2 regions of the Mesorhizobium sp. W050 genome follow, and region 2 is predicted to be linked to the other one. Evidence: predicted binding sites of a transcription regulator. Region 2 holds the regulator's gene; the other holds the start of a gene.

Region 1 (7,852 bases), 2.7 Mb from region 2:
GGCCGTATCGGCTAAGGGCGGGGGAGCAGAATCCCGGACCCCCAGACATGACCGCCAAGCCAAAACCCCTGTTCCTCGGTATCGACACCGGTGGCACCTATACCGATGCCGTGCTGTGGTCGGAACAAGGCGGGCCAAAAGGCAAGGTGCTGGCCAAGGCCAAGGCGCTGACCACGCGGCACGATCTTGCCGTCGGCATTTCCGGCGCGGTCGATGCGGTGCTGGGAAAATCGGCCACCGATCCGGCCGCGATCAAACTCGTGTCGATGTCGACGACGCTCGCCACCAATGCGCTGGTCGAGGGCCAGGGTGGGCGTGTGGCGCTCATCATGATCGGCTTTACCGGGGCCGACCTTGCGCGCGACGGGCTGAAGACGGCGCTCGGCACCGATCCGGTGGTGTTTTGTCCGGGCGGCCATGACGTGCACGGCAATGCGGCCAAGCTCGATCTGTCGGGGCTGGAAGCGGCGATCCCTGAACTCGGCGCCTCGGTGTCGGGCTTTGCCGTCTGCGCCTATTTCGCCACCCGCAACCCGGCGCATGAACTCGCCGCGCGCGACTTCATCCGCGAAAAGACCGGCCTGCCGGTCACCGCCAGCCACGAATTGTCGGCCAAGCTCGGCGGCCCGCGCCGCGCGCTCACCACCTTGCTCAACGCCAGGCTGATCTCGATGATCGACCGGCTGGTGGCGGCAACCGAAGGATTTTTGGAGGCCCGCAACATCGTAGCCCCCCTGATGGTGGTGCGCGGCGATGGCGCGCTGGTTTCGGCGGCGTTTGCCCGCCAGCGGCCGATCGAGACCATCCTGTCCGGCCCGGCCGCCAGCCTGGTCGGCGCCCGCCACATGACGGGCCTGGACAACGCCATGGTATCCGACATTGGCGGCACCACCACCGATGTCGCCGTGCTCGACGGCGGCCGTCCTCGACTCGATCCCGAAGGCGCCACTGTCGGCGGCTTCCGCACCATGGTCGAGGCGGTCGCCATGCGCACTTTCGGCCTCGGCGGCGATTCCGAGGTGGCACTGGAAGATGGCGCGCTCAACCCGAAAATCCTGCTCGGGCCGCGCCGCCTGGTGCCGCTGGCGCTGGCCGGCATGATGCATGGTGTTTCCGTGACATCGGAGCTCGAGCGCCAGCTCAGGGCGCCCAACCCCGGCCGCATGGACGGCCGCTTTGCGTTGCGCACCGGCGTGCCGGACAGGCTCGCCGCCGGCCTGACCTCGCCCGAGGCGAAACTGTATGAACTGATTGGTGCCGTGCCGCTCGCCATCGACAGGCTGCTCACCTCGAACGCCCAGAACGCCACGCTGAACCGGCTGGTCTCGCGCGGTCTTGTGCATATCTCGGGCTTCACCCCCTCGGACGCCGCCCATGTGCTCGGCAAGCAGGCCAACTGGGACCCGCTTGCGGCCCGGCTCGGCGCCGAACTGTTTGCCCGCAAGCGTGATGGGCGAGGCCAGTACATCGCGCCGTCTCCGGAGGTGATTTCCGAACGCGTGCTGCTGACGCTCACGCGCTGGTCGGCCGAATACATTCTGGAGACAGCCTTTGCCGAGGATGGGCTGGATGGCGCCGCCACCGTCGCGCACGCGCTGGTGCAGCGCGCCGTCGATTCACATCCCGGCATCGCAAGGCTCAGCGTCGCGCTCGATCGTCCGGTCATTGGCCTCGGCGCCTCGGCGCCGCTGCACTATGCCGGCTTGGCCGAGCTGGTCGGTAATGAGTGCGTGGTGCCGGAGGATACCGACGTCGCCAACGCGCTCGGCGCCGTCGTCGGCCAGGTCCGCGTCTCGGCCGAAGCCCGCGTCAGCCAGCCCAAGGAAGGTTTGTTCCGGGTCGCGTCGGGGCAAACGGTGCGCGACTTCACGGACGAGGCCAAGGCGATCGCGGCAGCGGAGGCTGATGTGCGGGCGATCGTAGCCGAGCGGGCGAAGGATGCCGGCACGGATAATGCCGAGATCGACGTTTCGACCGAGTTCAAGGTGTCTACCGTTGAGGCCCAACGGATGTTTATCGAAGCGCATGTGGTGGCGGTTGCATCGGGTCGGCCGAGGATTGCGGTTTAGGTAATCTCCCCCCTTGGGGTCCCCTTGGGGGGAGATCAGCAGCTTCAAAATCCCCGCCTTCACCCTAAGCTGAATTGACCCCTCACCCCCGACATGCCAAAGGCCGCAAAGCCTTTCATCTGGAGAAGACCTGATGACCGATCGCGTCGAGATCGCCGGATTGCGGATTGCCCGCGAACTGCATGACTTTGTCGGCGAAGCGCTGCCGGGTACCGGCATTGCCGCCGACGCCTTCTGGAACGGCTTTTCGGCCATCGTCCATGATCTCGCGCCGAAGAACCGGGCGCTGTTGGCCAAACGCGACGCCATGCAGGAACAGATCGACGCCTGGCACCGCGCCAATGGCGCGCCCATCGATATGGAGGCCTACAAAAGCTTCTTGCGTGAGATCGGCTATCTCGTGCCCGAAGGGCCGGCCTTTTCCGTGTCGACCGACAATGTCGACCCCGAGATCGCCACCGTTGCCGGGCCGCAGCTGGTGGTGCCGGTGATGAATGCGCGTTATGCGATCAACGCCGCCAATGCCCGCTGGGGTTCGCTCTATGATGCGCTCTACGGCACCGACGCCATTGCCGAGACCGGTGGCGCCGAGAAGGGTAAAAGCTTCAACCCCGTGCGCGGCGCCAAGGTGGTTGCCTGGGCGAAGAGTTTTCTGGACGAGTCCGTGCCGCTCACCTCGGGCAAATGGGCCGGCGTGAACGGGCTGACGGCTTCGGGTGGCACCTTGCGGCTCGGCGCCGGCGCCGGCGGCACCACGCTGGCCAACCCGAAACAATTTGCCGGCTATCGCGGCGACGGCGCCAACCCGGAAGCCATCCTGCTGGTCCAGAACGGCCTGCACATCGAGATCCTCATCGACCGCACCAACCAGATCGGCCGCACCGACCCGGCCGGCATTGCCGACGTGATCCTGGAATCGGCGCTGACCACCATCCAGGACTGCGAGGATTCGGTCGCGGCGGTGGATGCCGAGGACAAGGTTATCGTCTACCGCAACTGGCTCGGCTTGATGAAGGGCGATCTGGCGGAGGAAATCAGCAAGGGCGGCAAAACCTTCACGCGCAAACTCAATCCGGACCGCGCCTGGACCGCGCCCAGTGGTGGCGCGCTGAGCTTGCCTGGCCGCTCGCTGATGCTGGTGCGAAACGTCGGTCACCTCATGACCAATCCGGCCATCCTCGACCGCGATGGCAACGAGGTGCCGGAAGGCATCTTGGATGCGGCGATGACGGCGCTGATCGCGCTGCACGATGTCGGCGCCAACGGGCGTCGGATGAATTCCCGCGCGGGCTCGATGTATGTGGTGAAGCCGAAGATGCATGGGCCGGAGGAAGTCGCCTTCGCAGTCGAGATTTTCGACCGCGTCGAAGCGCTGCTCGGTATGGCCAAAAACACTATCAAGATGGGCATCATGGACGAGGAGCGGCGCACCACCGTCAACCTCAAGGAGGCGATCCGCGCCGCCAGGGAACGCGTCGTGTTCATCAACACCGGCTTCCTCGACCGCACCGGCGACGAGATCCACACCTCGATGGAAGCCGGCCCGATGATCCGCAAGGGCGACATGAAGCAGGCCGCCTGGATTTCCGCCTATGAGGCGTGGAATGTCGACGCCGGGCTCGAATGCGGGCTGGCCGGTCATGCCCAGATCGGCAAGGGCATGTGGGCGATGCCCGATCTGATGGCGGCGATGCTGGAACAGAAGATCGCACATCCCAAGGCCGGCGCCAACACCGCCTGGGTGCCGTCGCCGACGGCGGCGACGTTGCACGCCACGCACTATCACAAGGTCGATGTCCATGCCGTCCAGGCGGCGCTCAAGAGCCGGCCGAAGGCGAAGCTCGATGATATATTGTCGGTGCCGGTGGCGGTGCGGCCGAACTGGACCCCCGACGAGATCCAGCGCGAGCTCGACAACAATGCGCAAGGCATTCTGGGCTATGTCGTGCGCTGGATCGATCAGGGCGTCGGCTGCTCGAAAGTGCCGGACATCAACGATGTCGGCCTGATGGAGGACCGTGCCACGCTGCGCATCTCCTCGCAGCACATCGCCAACTGGCTGCACCACAAGGTGTGCTCGCAGATCCAGGTGATGGATTCGCTGCGGCGCATGGCGGCGATCGTCGACCTGCAGAACGCCGGCGACCCGCTCTACCGCCCGATGGCCACCGACTTCGACAAGTCCATCGCCTTCCAGGCCGCCTGCGATCTGGTGTTCAAGGGCCGCGAGCAGCCGAACGGCTACACGGAGCCGGTGCTGCACAGGCGGCGGCTGGAGCTGAAGGCGAAAGCGCGGGCGAATTAGCGCCTGCGTTTCCCTCCCCCTTGAGGGGAGGGTGGCCCGAAGGGCCGGGTGGGGTCCTGCGTGAAGTGCGCCGACTCCCTTCGGACGACACTACAAGCAATGTCATCGCAGAGGCCCTTTCTCGGCTCGGCTTCAAAAAAGATCGAGCATTCTTCGGCGACCCCACCCGGCCGCTTCGCGGTCACCTTCCCCTCAAGGAGGAGCGTTACGCCGCCTGCGCTACCCGCTCCGACATCATGCGGTAGGAAATCGCCTCGGCCAGGTGAATTCGGCCGACGGTTTCGCTGGCGTCGAGGTCAGCCAGTGTGCGCGCCACTTTGAGCACGCGGTGATAGGCGCGCGCAGAAAAGCCGAGTTTCTCGCTGGCGTCTTTCAGCAGCGACAGGCCTGCTGCGTCCGGCGCGGCGATGTCCTCGATAACAGAAGGCGAGCAATGGGCGTTGGTGGTGGCGCTGGTAACGCCCAGCCGCTCGAAACGTTCGCGCTGGATGGTGCGGGCGCGCGCCACGCGCTGGGCGACGGCTGCGCTTTTCTCCGCTCGGTCGGGCCGGATCAGGTCGGCGGCCGAGACCGCCGGTACCTCGATCCTGAGGTCGATGCGGTCGAGCAACGGGCCTGAGATGCGCGCCTGGTAATCGGTGCGGCAGCGTTCGCCGCGCAGGCAGCGATAGCCGGGCTCGCCGGCCATGCCGCAACGGCACGGGTTCATCGCCGCCACCAGCTGGATGCGCGCTGGATAGGTGACGCGGTGGTTGGCGCGCGCGATCATGCAGTCGCCGGTCTCCAGCGGCTGGCGCAGCGCATCCAAGGTCTGCGGCGTGAATTCGGGAAACTCGTCGAGGAACAGGACGCCGTTATGGGCAAGCGATACTTCGCCCGGCCGCGCCCTGATGCCGCCGCCGACCATTGCCGCCATCGAGGCCGAATGGTGCGGGGCGCGGAACGGCCGCCGGTCGGTGAGCTTGCCTTCGCCGAGCTCGCCGGCCACCGAGGCGATCATCGAGACTTCAAGAAGTTCCTTCGGTGCCAGTGGCGGCAGAATTGAAGGCAGCCTCTGCGCCAGCATCGATTTTCCCGAGCCGGGAGGCCCGACCATCAACAGATTGTGGCCGCCGGCCGCCGCCACTTCCAGCGCCCGCTTGGCGCTTTCCTGGCCCTTGATGTCTGAAAGGTCGGGCAGGTCGCGGGCCGAGACATGGATGCCGGGCTCGGGCCGCGACAGCACCTGCGTGCCGCGAAAATGATTGGCGATGGCAATCAGGCTGCGCGGCGCCAATATGTCGAAATCCTTGCCCGCCCAGGCCGCTTCCGGCCCGCAGCCGAACGGGCAGATCAGGCCCTTTCCCTCGGCATTGGCGCCGATCGCCGCCGGCAGCGCGCCGGCCACCGCGGCAATGGTGCCGTCGAGCGACAATTCACCCAGCACGACATAAGACGCCAGCATATCGCCCGGAATGGCGCCGAGTGCCGCCATCAGGCCGAGCGCGATCGGCAGGTCGTAATGGCTCCCTTCCTTGGGCAGGTCGGCAGGCGCCAGGTTGACCGTCACCTTCTTCGACGGCATCGACAGGCCCGAAGCGTGCAGCGCCGCCTGCACCCGCTCGCGGCTTTCGGCCACCGCCTTGTCGGCCAGGCCGACAATCTGCATGCCGACCTTGCCCGGCGCGATCATCACCTGGACATCGACCGGTACGGCCTCGATGCCCTGGAAAGCAACCGTGCGAACCCGCGCCACCATCTTGCTCTGCCCCCGGATATCGGCTCGCCTCGGCCTTGTGGTTCAGACCGCGAGCGACGTCAGGACAAGACAACCATAGATTTCAGGCCAAGGCAAGAACATTACAGGAACATGCATTCGTGGTGGCTGCAGCGCGCTGTGCCGGTTGCAAAAAAGGAAGATGGCCAAGCAAAATGGAACGGCTGCTCCGCCTCCTCGACCGCGTTTAACAAGGGCGACTAGGCCCTTCGGCGATCTGAGGGTGTTGCTTCTAAGCGGTGATGAAGGCATCGACCGAACCTGAAAGCGATCGATCGATCGCGACCTGCGGTGGAAGCCACTCCATGACAGGATATCTGAAAGGCCAAGGCAGGGCGATCCGGCGCGAAGAGCCGCTCTCCAGAAAAATCTCGTTTACAAGGTCTATGAACCGCCCGCGGTCTCGTTCGATTCGTTTCAAAGTTTGCGAACGAATGTAATCCCGGGGAATTCGTCGCTCCTTCAGCGCTAAGACAGCCTCCGCGATGGATCGAGGATCGGGTGGAACTGTGAGCGAATAGTCGTCATCCAGATAAAGGTCTCGGCCGCCATGGTTCGGCGTCGTGACCACTGGAAGGCCCGCGAGAAGATATTCCGTGCTGGCGAACATTGGTCCTTCCAGGTGAGAGAGACAGATTCCCACGGCTGCACGATTTAGATGCGTGTTCACCTGAGCCGGTGCCAATCGGACAGGCTTGCCGGTGCCGTCAAACTCGTTGATAAAGACGTGATGCGGCGCGAGCTCCCTATGCCGATTTATTCGCGCTCTTTCCGACTCCGTCGTGGAGGATCCGCTTGAATCTCGATAGAAGACAAATGCGCAACGCTGGATGCCAAGCGACAAGTCATGGCGCTTCCACGGAGCCAGCTGCGCATTGTAGATTGCATCAAATTCTACAGGGACGTCATCGAGAGGCCTGAATATGTGTTCGGAGGTTGTTGACGTCTTGTTGTGCAGGACGGCGGCCTCGCCGGACTGATTCAACAGATCAGCCTCGGCCTGAGTGTTGGATAGGAAGATTAGCGAGTGACGGGGGTTCTTGAGTCTATGCAGAACGGCATAGGTCCGGATGGTTTTGACGCTAGCACTGTTTTCGATGGACCAGGTTGGCGAGATGAGAAACCAGGCGCGGTGGCCGCGTGGAAGGAAAGGCATATGACTTGCTAATCCGAGCGGCGTACCGGACATTCCCGAATAGGATATGAACGGATCGTCAGACAGCAAACTGGCCTGAAGAGCAGGTTGCGACTTCGCGGAAGGGTGCCCCTTTCTGACTTTGTGGCCATGACGCAGCATGGCTCTGACAATCTCGAATTTGGTAGGAGGGCGATACCCGTGCTGTAGGGTCAACATGCGGCAATTGCGATCTTGAGTGCGGGGCAAAACTCGCTTCGACAGAGAGAAATTTGGCAAAGAAACATCGCCAGTTGATCGACGGAATATCTCAGGCGATCAAATCTGGTGTACGGAGAAGCGCCTCTTGAAAGAAAACATCGTCCCAAGCGGGGCTGGTTCTCACATCGCGCTACCAACCGTATCCGTTTGCGTAGGCTGTTTCAATCAAGAGGCATTCATCGACACTGCGATCCGATCCGTAGCGGCGCAGACATACACTGCGTTCGAGTGCGTGGTGGTCGATGATTTTTCGACCGACGCTTCCCGCCGAAGGATTGAAGAGTGTCTGTCTCAGCTTGGCGACAGTCGTTTCCGCCTTCTGCCCC
Region 2 (7,852 bases):
TTTTCTGCGCACCGCCGCCATGTCGACGTCGTTCCAGATATCGAGCGCGCCCTTGAGCGCCCGCATCGACAGCACCGGCTGCGTTCCGCACAGGAAGCGGCGGATCCCGCTGCCGACGGCAAAGCCCTGCTCGAAGGCAAAGGGCCGCGCATGGCCCCACCAGCCGCTGAGCGGCTGCCTGATATCACCATGGTGGCGCTCGGCCGCGTAGATGAAGGCCGGCGAGCCCGGGCCGCCATTGAGGTATTTGTAGGTGCAGCCGACAGCGAAATCGGCATTGGCACGGTCGAGTTCGACCGGCAAGGCGCCGGCGGTGTGGCAGAGGTCCCAGATGATCAGCGCGCCAGCGTCATGTGCCTTGCGCGTCAGCGCCGCCATGTCGCGCAACTGGCCGGATTTGTAGTTTACGTGGTTGACCAGGATGACGGCAACGCTGTCGTCGATCAGCTCCTCGATTGCGGCCGCGTCGACGCCCTCCAGCCGCAGCCGCGTTCCCGGCCGGGTCGAGGCGACGCCTTCGGCCATGTAGAGGTCGGTCGGGAAACTGTCGCCCTCGGCAACGATGGCCGACCGAGCCGGCCGCATGCCGAGCGCGGCGTGCAGCAGCTTGTAGATGTTGATCGAGGTTGTGTCGCAGACCACCGTCTGCCCGTCAGCCGCGCCGATCAGTCGTCCGAGCTGATCTCCCAGTTCCACCGGCATGTTGAACCAGCCAGCCGTGTTCCAGGCGCGAATGAGGTCCTGCGCCCATTCCTGCGTGGCGGCCTGCTGCAGTTCGCTGAAGACGACCGCTGACGCGGCACCCAGCGAATTGCCGTCGAGATAAATCACGCCTTGCGGCAAGACAAAGCGTTCACGCATGGAGCGCAGCGGATCGGCGGCATCCATTGCTTCGATTGTAGCGAGATCGGGTGTCGTGCTCATGATCCGGCGCCCTTCCATGGACAAACGCGCGCGGCGGAGCCTGCCGCCCAAACATGCCGGCGATCTTGAGTGGTCGCCCTTGAACTGTCAAATATTATATATAATTCACCCGTTGAAAGGCTTTGATATATAATGATCCGCCGAGCGTTTATGTCTGATGGATCACGATGCTGGATGACGAGCAGACCTCGAAGACGGAAGCAGCCTATCGCCTGCTCAGGCGCGATATTCTTGCGACCCGGCTGGCGCCTGCCGCGCCGTTGAAGCTGAGCACGCTGCGCAACACCTACGGCATCGGCTGGACGCCGTTGCGCGAGGCGCTGTCGCGGCTGGAGGCGGAACGGCTTGTGACCGCCATCAGCAACCGCGGGTTTGCGGTCGCTCCCGTCTCTCGGGCGGAGCTCGAGGATTTGGCGCGTGCGCGGCTGGTGGTCGAACTGCCCCTGCTGGTGGAATCGATCGAGAAGGGCGACCGTGAGTGGGAAGACGCGGTCGTTGCCGCCCACTATCGTCTCTCACGGTGCGGGTCTGTTCTCGACGATCCATCGGATGATGCGGTCGACGCGTGGTACGAAAAACACGATGCCTTCCATGCGGCGCTGCTCAGTGCCGCGACATCCAGCTGGCTGCTGCGCTTCAATGCAACGATTTCCGACCAATTGCATCGCCATCACCGCTTTCTGGGTCTGGCCCCGACGCTGCGCGCCGCCGCCGGCCGCACGGATGGACACCGGAAGGCCGTGGCGGCCCTGCGCGACGCCGTGGCGATCGAACACCATACCGCCCTGATGGAAGCGGCCCTCGATCGCGACGTCGAACGTGCGAAAACTCTGATGACCGCTCACATCGGCTACACGCTGCAGGTCTATGCCCAGAGCGAACCCGGCGCGGATGCTGCGCAGCCCCGTCCGAAAAGGAAGCGGCGATCATAGCCGACGACGCAGGGCACTTTGTCTTCGTTTCACCCCGTTGCCGGCCAACGACTACGAGCGCCGCTCGCGGTGCCGAACGTTACGCTGAACAAAACGTCAACACATTCATTAAACTTTAAAAGGTTGCGGAACACAACTGGAACAGATAGTGTTTGTTCTGGGTTTGTTTTTTCTGATTCTGGTTTCAGAACCCTTGGGGGCCGCGATGCTGACGCGCAAACAACATGAGCTTCTGATGTTCATCCATGAACGCCTGAAGGAGAGCGGAATCCCGCCGTCCTTCGACGAGATGAAGGAAGCGCTCGACCTCGCCTCCAAGTCCGGCATCCACCGACTGATCACGGCGCTTGAGGAGCGCGGTTTCATTCGCCGGCTGCCGAACCGGGCGCGCGCGCTGGAAGTGCTGCGGCTACCCGACTCGATCGCACCAGGCCTCAACGCGGCGAGGAAGTTTTCGCCGAGCGTCATTCAGGGCAGTCTTGGTCAAGCCGGGCAAGGGCAAGGCGGCCAGGGACAAGGCGGGATGGGCCAAGGCGGTCTCGGCCGCCAGATCAAGCCGGTCTCGCCGTCGCGTTCGATGTCTGCCGGCAATGACGATGCCGTTTCCTCGATTTCAATCCCGGTGATGGGACGCATCGCCGCCGGCGTGCCGATCGACGCCATCCAGCATCAGACCCATTCGATCTCGGTGCCGCCCGACATGATCATGGGCGGCGAACACTACGCGCTCGAGGTCAAGGGCGATTCGATGATCGAAGCCGGCATTTTCGACGGCGATACGGTCATCATCCGCAATGCCGACACTGCCAGCCCCGGCGAGATCGTGGTGGCGTTGGTCGACGACGAGGAAGCGACCCTGAAACGCTTCCGCCGCAAGGGCGCCTCGATCGCGCTGGAAGCCGCAAACCCGGCCTACGAAACCCGCATCTTCGGCCCCGACAGGGTCAAGGTGCAGGGCAAGCTGGTCGGGCTGATCAGGCGTTACTGAGCCGGCTTAGGTTTGTACTTTTCACGCTGCTTGTAGGGCGGCAGGCCTCGGGCTTCGCGTGAGAAGCGGCGCTGCTCGTGCCAGGGGCGATACGGCTTGTCGACGGCGAAGCGGATGGTTGGCGCTGCAGCTGCCGATTGCGGATCGAAGAAGACGGCGGCGCTGCCGTCGCGGGCCAGCTGTTTCTTCGTCACGACCAGCACCAGCGGGTCGCGGCACGGATTGTAGGCGGTGGCGTCATCGATGACGATCAGGCTCGCGAAGGCACAGGCCGGCCGCGCCGTCTTGCGGTCTTTCGCAAGCGCTACAATGGCTCCGGAAGGGTGCCGGGCGATACAGAGATCGCCGGTGCAATAGAAGGGCGAGCCGGGCGGCAGATCGAGCGGATCGAGATCGAACCGCGTATCTGTTGACTCGAAAATCTCAGGTGGGATAATGGTTTCGGCCCGCAGCGCCCGTTTCCAATTGTCCGTGGTGAATTCGTTGGAGCGTTCGCGGTTGAGGGCGAGTTCGCCGCCACCGATCGGCATGGCCACCAGATGCGCATCCTCGGATATGAGCACGTCGGGCGTAAGCACCTGCGGCACCGTCAACAGGCCGGCCAGCGCGAAAGGCACGGCCGCCAGCCTGAGCCAGGTGGTGGCCATGGTGGCGATGACGAGGGCGACCGCCACCAACAGCACCGAGCGGATGGAGATCAGCCCGACGGCGTCGACCGGCGAGCGCTCGGAAATCCAGGCCGATATAGCGATCATCGCCATCAGACCCTTGCCCATCACATAGAGGAACGGCCCGTCGGCGCCGAACGGCATCGCCAGTGCGCTGAGCACGGCAAAAGGCATGACGATCAACGAAACAATCGGCATCACGGCCAGATTGGCGATCAGGCTGAGCGGCGACACACGCTGAAAATGCCAGATGGCGAACAGCAAGGTTGCACTGCCGGCGATGATCGAGGTCATGGCGAGGCCGCCCATGGCCAGCGCGAATTTTCGCGACAGGAAGCCGACGAAGGAGCGCTTTGCCGGCGGCGTTCTCACCTTGTCGGCGCGGTAATCGGCCCAGCCGGCATAGGCGCCGACAAGGGCGGCGGTGGCGGCAAACGACATCTGGAAGCTGGGACCGACCACCTCGTGCGGCGACACCAGGATGACGGCGATGGCGGAGATCGCCAGATTGCGCATGGTGAGTGCGGCGCGATCAAACAGCACGGCGACAAGCATGACCGCCAGCATGATGAAGCTGCGCTCGGCGGCAACCACGACGCCTGAAATGACGAGATAGGCGGCGATGGAGACGAGTGCTGCCACTGCTGCATATTTCTTGACTGGGCGGCGCGAAGAGAAATCGGGAAACAGCGCAAAGGCGCCACGCAGCAACGCCATGATGGTGCCGGCAACCAGCGCCATGTGCAGGCCGGAGATGGAGATGATGTGGTAGATGCCGGTGCGCCGCATCGCTTCGTTGACCTCGTCCGGGATGCCGGCGCGCACCCCGACAATCAACGCCGCGGCAATCTCGCCTTCGGCGCCGCCGATTTTGCCCCTGATATGGTCGGCAATGTTTTCGCGCGCGTTCTCGATTGCCGAGGAGAGCCGCGCGGTCAGCGGCGGCGGTCCCTGCGTAGCAATGGTTTTCGGATTGCCGAGAAAGAAGCCGCTGCCGCCGATACCGGTGAAATAGCTGTCGAAGGAGAAATCGTAGCTCTCCGGCCGCACCGGACCGGTCGGCGGCAACAGCCTGGCATAGCCGGTGATCAGGGAGCCGGCGGTCATATCGGCGGGAACGGTCCGCGCCGAGAGCCTGACCCGCTCCGGGGCGTAGCGCAGCTCGGGGTAAGCGGTCGAAACCACATCGAGCGTCAGCCTGATGCGGCCGCTTTCCATCTGTTCGAGACTGACGACGCGGCCGGTCAGCCGTGTCTGGATCTCGGAGCCGAGCATCTGCGTTCCGGCGCGCCAGGTCTCGACCTTGGCGGCGACGACGCCGAGCGCGCACAGCATCGCGGCCATGCAGAACAGATGCGTCCTCGGCCGCGATCGCGTGGCGACAGCGCAACATGTCGCCAGCACCACAATGGCGATTGGCTGCGCAAAGCCCGACTCGCCGGCCAGCGAGAAATAAATGATGACGCCGGCCGCCAGGAAAACCGGCACCAGCAGGAAGGCGACGCCCCGGTCGAGCTCCGTGTTGGCGGCCACGGCAAGGCTGCGGCGGAGCGCGGGCCATGACGGACGGCGAAGCCGTCTGCGCAGACGGGCGATAGATCCGGGCGCTGTGACTTGCGCCGGCAACGCGTGACCGGGCAGCGCAGGCGCGACGCCGGGATGCGGCTCAGGCAGCGCGAGGGGCAGCGGCTCGGCATAGGGACTATCGGCAAACAGCGAGCGTTCGCTGACGCTTGCCTCGGCGCCTTCGCCTTCCTTCGTGCCCCGGCCACGTCCAGCCATCGGGTCTGCCCCTTGCGCCCCAGACCCCTATGCTACATGAACGCGCAAAGCGCGAAAGTCCGCGTGATCACGTCCACCGCGCCGGAATCGACCATCACCTGGCAAGGACGCTCAATCCTCAATCATATCCTGGCCCTCCGCTCTCAGGCGAGCAAGCCCATCGTGCATTGCCTTCAATTGTTCCGGTGTATGACCCTGCCATTCACCGAGTTCACCCAGGATGAGCAACGGATCACGGGAGCGGTAGGATTTCGTCGGATTACCGGGAAATTTTTTGTCGGTCAGGTTAGGGTCATCCATAAAAAACTCCGTCGGCTTTACGATGTAAATCCTTTGACGACCGTCACCCGTTGCAAGCTCTGCTCCCCAGATGGCGGCTTCCAGTGTCTGGGTGAAATAGATCCATGACAGTGGTTTACCTCTGAAATTGGAAGGGTGGCCGACGCTCAGCAGATCCCCGGGTTTCAAATCCGCCCGGGTACCATGGTAGAACGGATCACCCTCCGTATGGTCGGCGTTTTCGGTCATCGGTAGTCCTTCTTTCAATCATGCCTCCTTCGTGGCGAGACCGGCCTGCACACAGTTGCGGTGTTCACGATAATGATTGCAGAAAGGTCAATATGCGTGACCAAGCCAACGCTGTCACGGCGGCGTTGTAGTCGGGCAGTGCCGCATCCGTGAAGAAATGTCCGCTCGTCAGAGGGGGCTACCACCGTCGCAGCGATGTTCCAGGCACTGTGACGGACGCTGCAGCCGAATGAAACCCAGACATTGACGCTGCTGCCAAATGAGGTTGCGCGGAGGTGCGAACAGATTTTGTGCTACAAGGCTCCGGCGCCTGTTGACGCAACCGATAATTGCCGACGTGCCCCGGCCTCGTCCAGCCATCGGGTCTGCCCCTTGCGCCCCAGACCTCCTATGCTACATGAACGCGCAAGCGCGAAAGTCCGCGCGATCACGCCCCGCTTTCCAAGCTTCCCGAGAGTTCCATGTCCGACACGGTCGTCACCCGTTTTGCCCCCTCGCCCACCGGCTATCTGCATATCGGCGGCGCGCGCACGGCGCTGTTCAACTGGCTGTACGCCAAGCACACCGGCGGCACGATGGTGCTGCGCATCGAGGACACCGACCGCGAACGCTTCAACGAGGCGGCGACACAGGCCATTCTGGATGGGCTGACCTGGCTCGGCCTTTCCTGGGACGGTGAGGCCATATCGCAGTTCGAGCGCGCGCCGCGCCACCGTGAGGTGGCCGAGGAGCTGGTGCGCCTGGGCAAGGCCTATTACAGCTACGAGACGCCTGCCGAGCTCGAGGCGATGCGCGAGGCCGCACGCGCCAAGGGCCTGCCGCCTCGCTACAACGGCCAGTGGCGCGATCGTGCCCCCTCGGAGGCGCCTCCCGGCGTCAAGGGCGCCATCCGCATCAAGGCGCCGACCGAGGGCGAAACCGTGGTGCACGACCGTGTGCAGGGCGAGGTGCGCTTCCCCAACAAGGACCTCGACGATTTCATCATACTGCGCTCGGACGGCAATCCGACCTACATGCATGCCGTCGTCGTCGACGACCATGACATGGGCGTCACCCACATCATCCGTGGCGACGACCATCTGACCAACGCCGCGCGCCAGACGGTGATCTACAACGCGATGGGCTGGGACGTCCCGTCGATGTCGCATATCCCGCTGATCCACGGCGCCGACGGCGCCAAGCTGTCGAAGCGGCACGGCGCACTCGGCGTCGAGGCTTATCGCGCCATGGGCTATCTGCCCGAGGCGCTGCTCAATTATCTGGCACGGCTCGGCTGGAGCCATGGCGACGACGAGATCATGTCGATCAAGGACATGATTTCGTGGTTCGACATCGGCGATGTCAACAAGGGTGCGGCGCGCTTCGACTTCGCCAAGCTCGAGTCGATCAACGGCGCGCATATGCGCAAGATGGCCGATGCCGAGCTGTTCGACATTTTCGTCGCCACTCTGCCATACCTCGAAGGCGGACCGGCTATCGCCGCCCGTCTCGACGATGCCAGGAAGGCGCAGCTGCTGGCCGCCTTGCCGGGCCTGAAAGAGCGCGCCAAGACGCTGGTGGAACTGGCCGATGGCGCGGCCTTCCTGTTCGTCGAGCGGCCGCTGCCGATCGACGAGAAGGCGGCAGCACTGCTCAATGCCGACGCGCGCGCGATCCTGCGCGGCGCACATGCCGCTTTGCAGACTGTTTCGGGCGATTGGTCGGCTGCCGCGGCTGAAGCCGCGGTGCGCGAGTTCGCGACGGCAGGCGGCCACAAGCTCGGCGCCGTGGCCCAACCGCTCCGGGCGGCCCTTACCGGCCGCAGCACCTCGCCCGGCGTGTTCGACGTGCTCGCCGTGCTTGGCCGCGAGGAAAGCCTGGCGCGGATTGCGGATCAAATCGATTAGGAGCGAACTGGCCCAAGAAGATTGGCATTGAAAGGCGGGTTTCGCAGTGCAACATTAGGCCTTGGCCCAATCTGGCACGCACCTCCCAAAATGCGGTGGCGAGTTCGCGCATTCCGGTGATTTCGACGTGTCGTTTGCAGGAAT

The links. The regulator LexA, encoded in region 2, represses DNA repair genes until DNA is damaged. The targets are predictions, from matches to a motif close to TGTTCNNNNTGTGTTCNG.
Region 1: ACYG9Y_RS24805 (YifB family Mg chelatase-like AAA ATPase) is a predicted target of LexA. The motif match lies at 6,207-6,224, and genes of this name have one in related genera.

What each region holds. Positions count from the first base shown of each region.
Region 1 covers NZ_JBTTIH010000001.1:5,145,356-5,153,207, reverse strand. Annotated here, with positions in the region: gene ACYG9Y_RS24815 (hydantoinase/oxoprolinase N-terminal domain-containing protein) at 48-2,069, shown strand; gene ACYG9Y_RS24810 (malate synthase G) at 2,203-4,374, shown strand; gene ACYG9Y_RS24805 (YifB family Mg chelatase-like AAA ATPase) at 4,580-6,112, opposite strand; gene ACYG9Y_RS24800 (glycosyltransferase) at 6,363-7,427, opposite strand; gene ACYG9Y_RS24795 (glycosyltransferase family 2 protein) at 7,612-7,852, shown strand, end outside.
Region 2 covers NZ_JBTTIH010000001.1:2,423,305-2,431,156, forward strand. Annotated here, with positions in the region: gene kynU (kynureninase) at 1-924, opposite strand, end outside; gene ACYG9Y_RS11695 (GntR family transcriptional regulator) at 1,092-1,856, shown strand; gene lexA (transcriptional repressor LexA) at 2,062-2,844, shown strand; gene ACYG9Y_RS11705 (ComEC/Rec2 family competence protein) at 2,838-5,294, opposite strand; gene arr (NAD(+)--rifampin ADP-ribosyltransferase) at 5,406-5,822, opposite strand; gene gltX (glutamate--tRNA ligase) at 6,284-7,708, shown strand.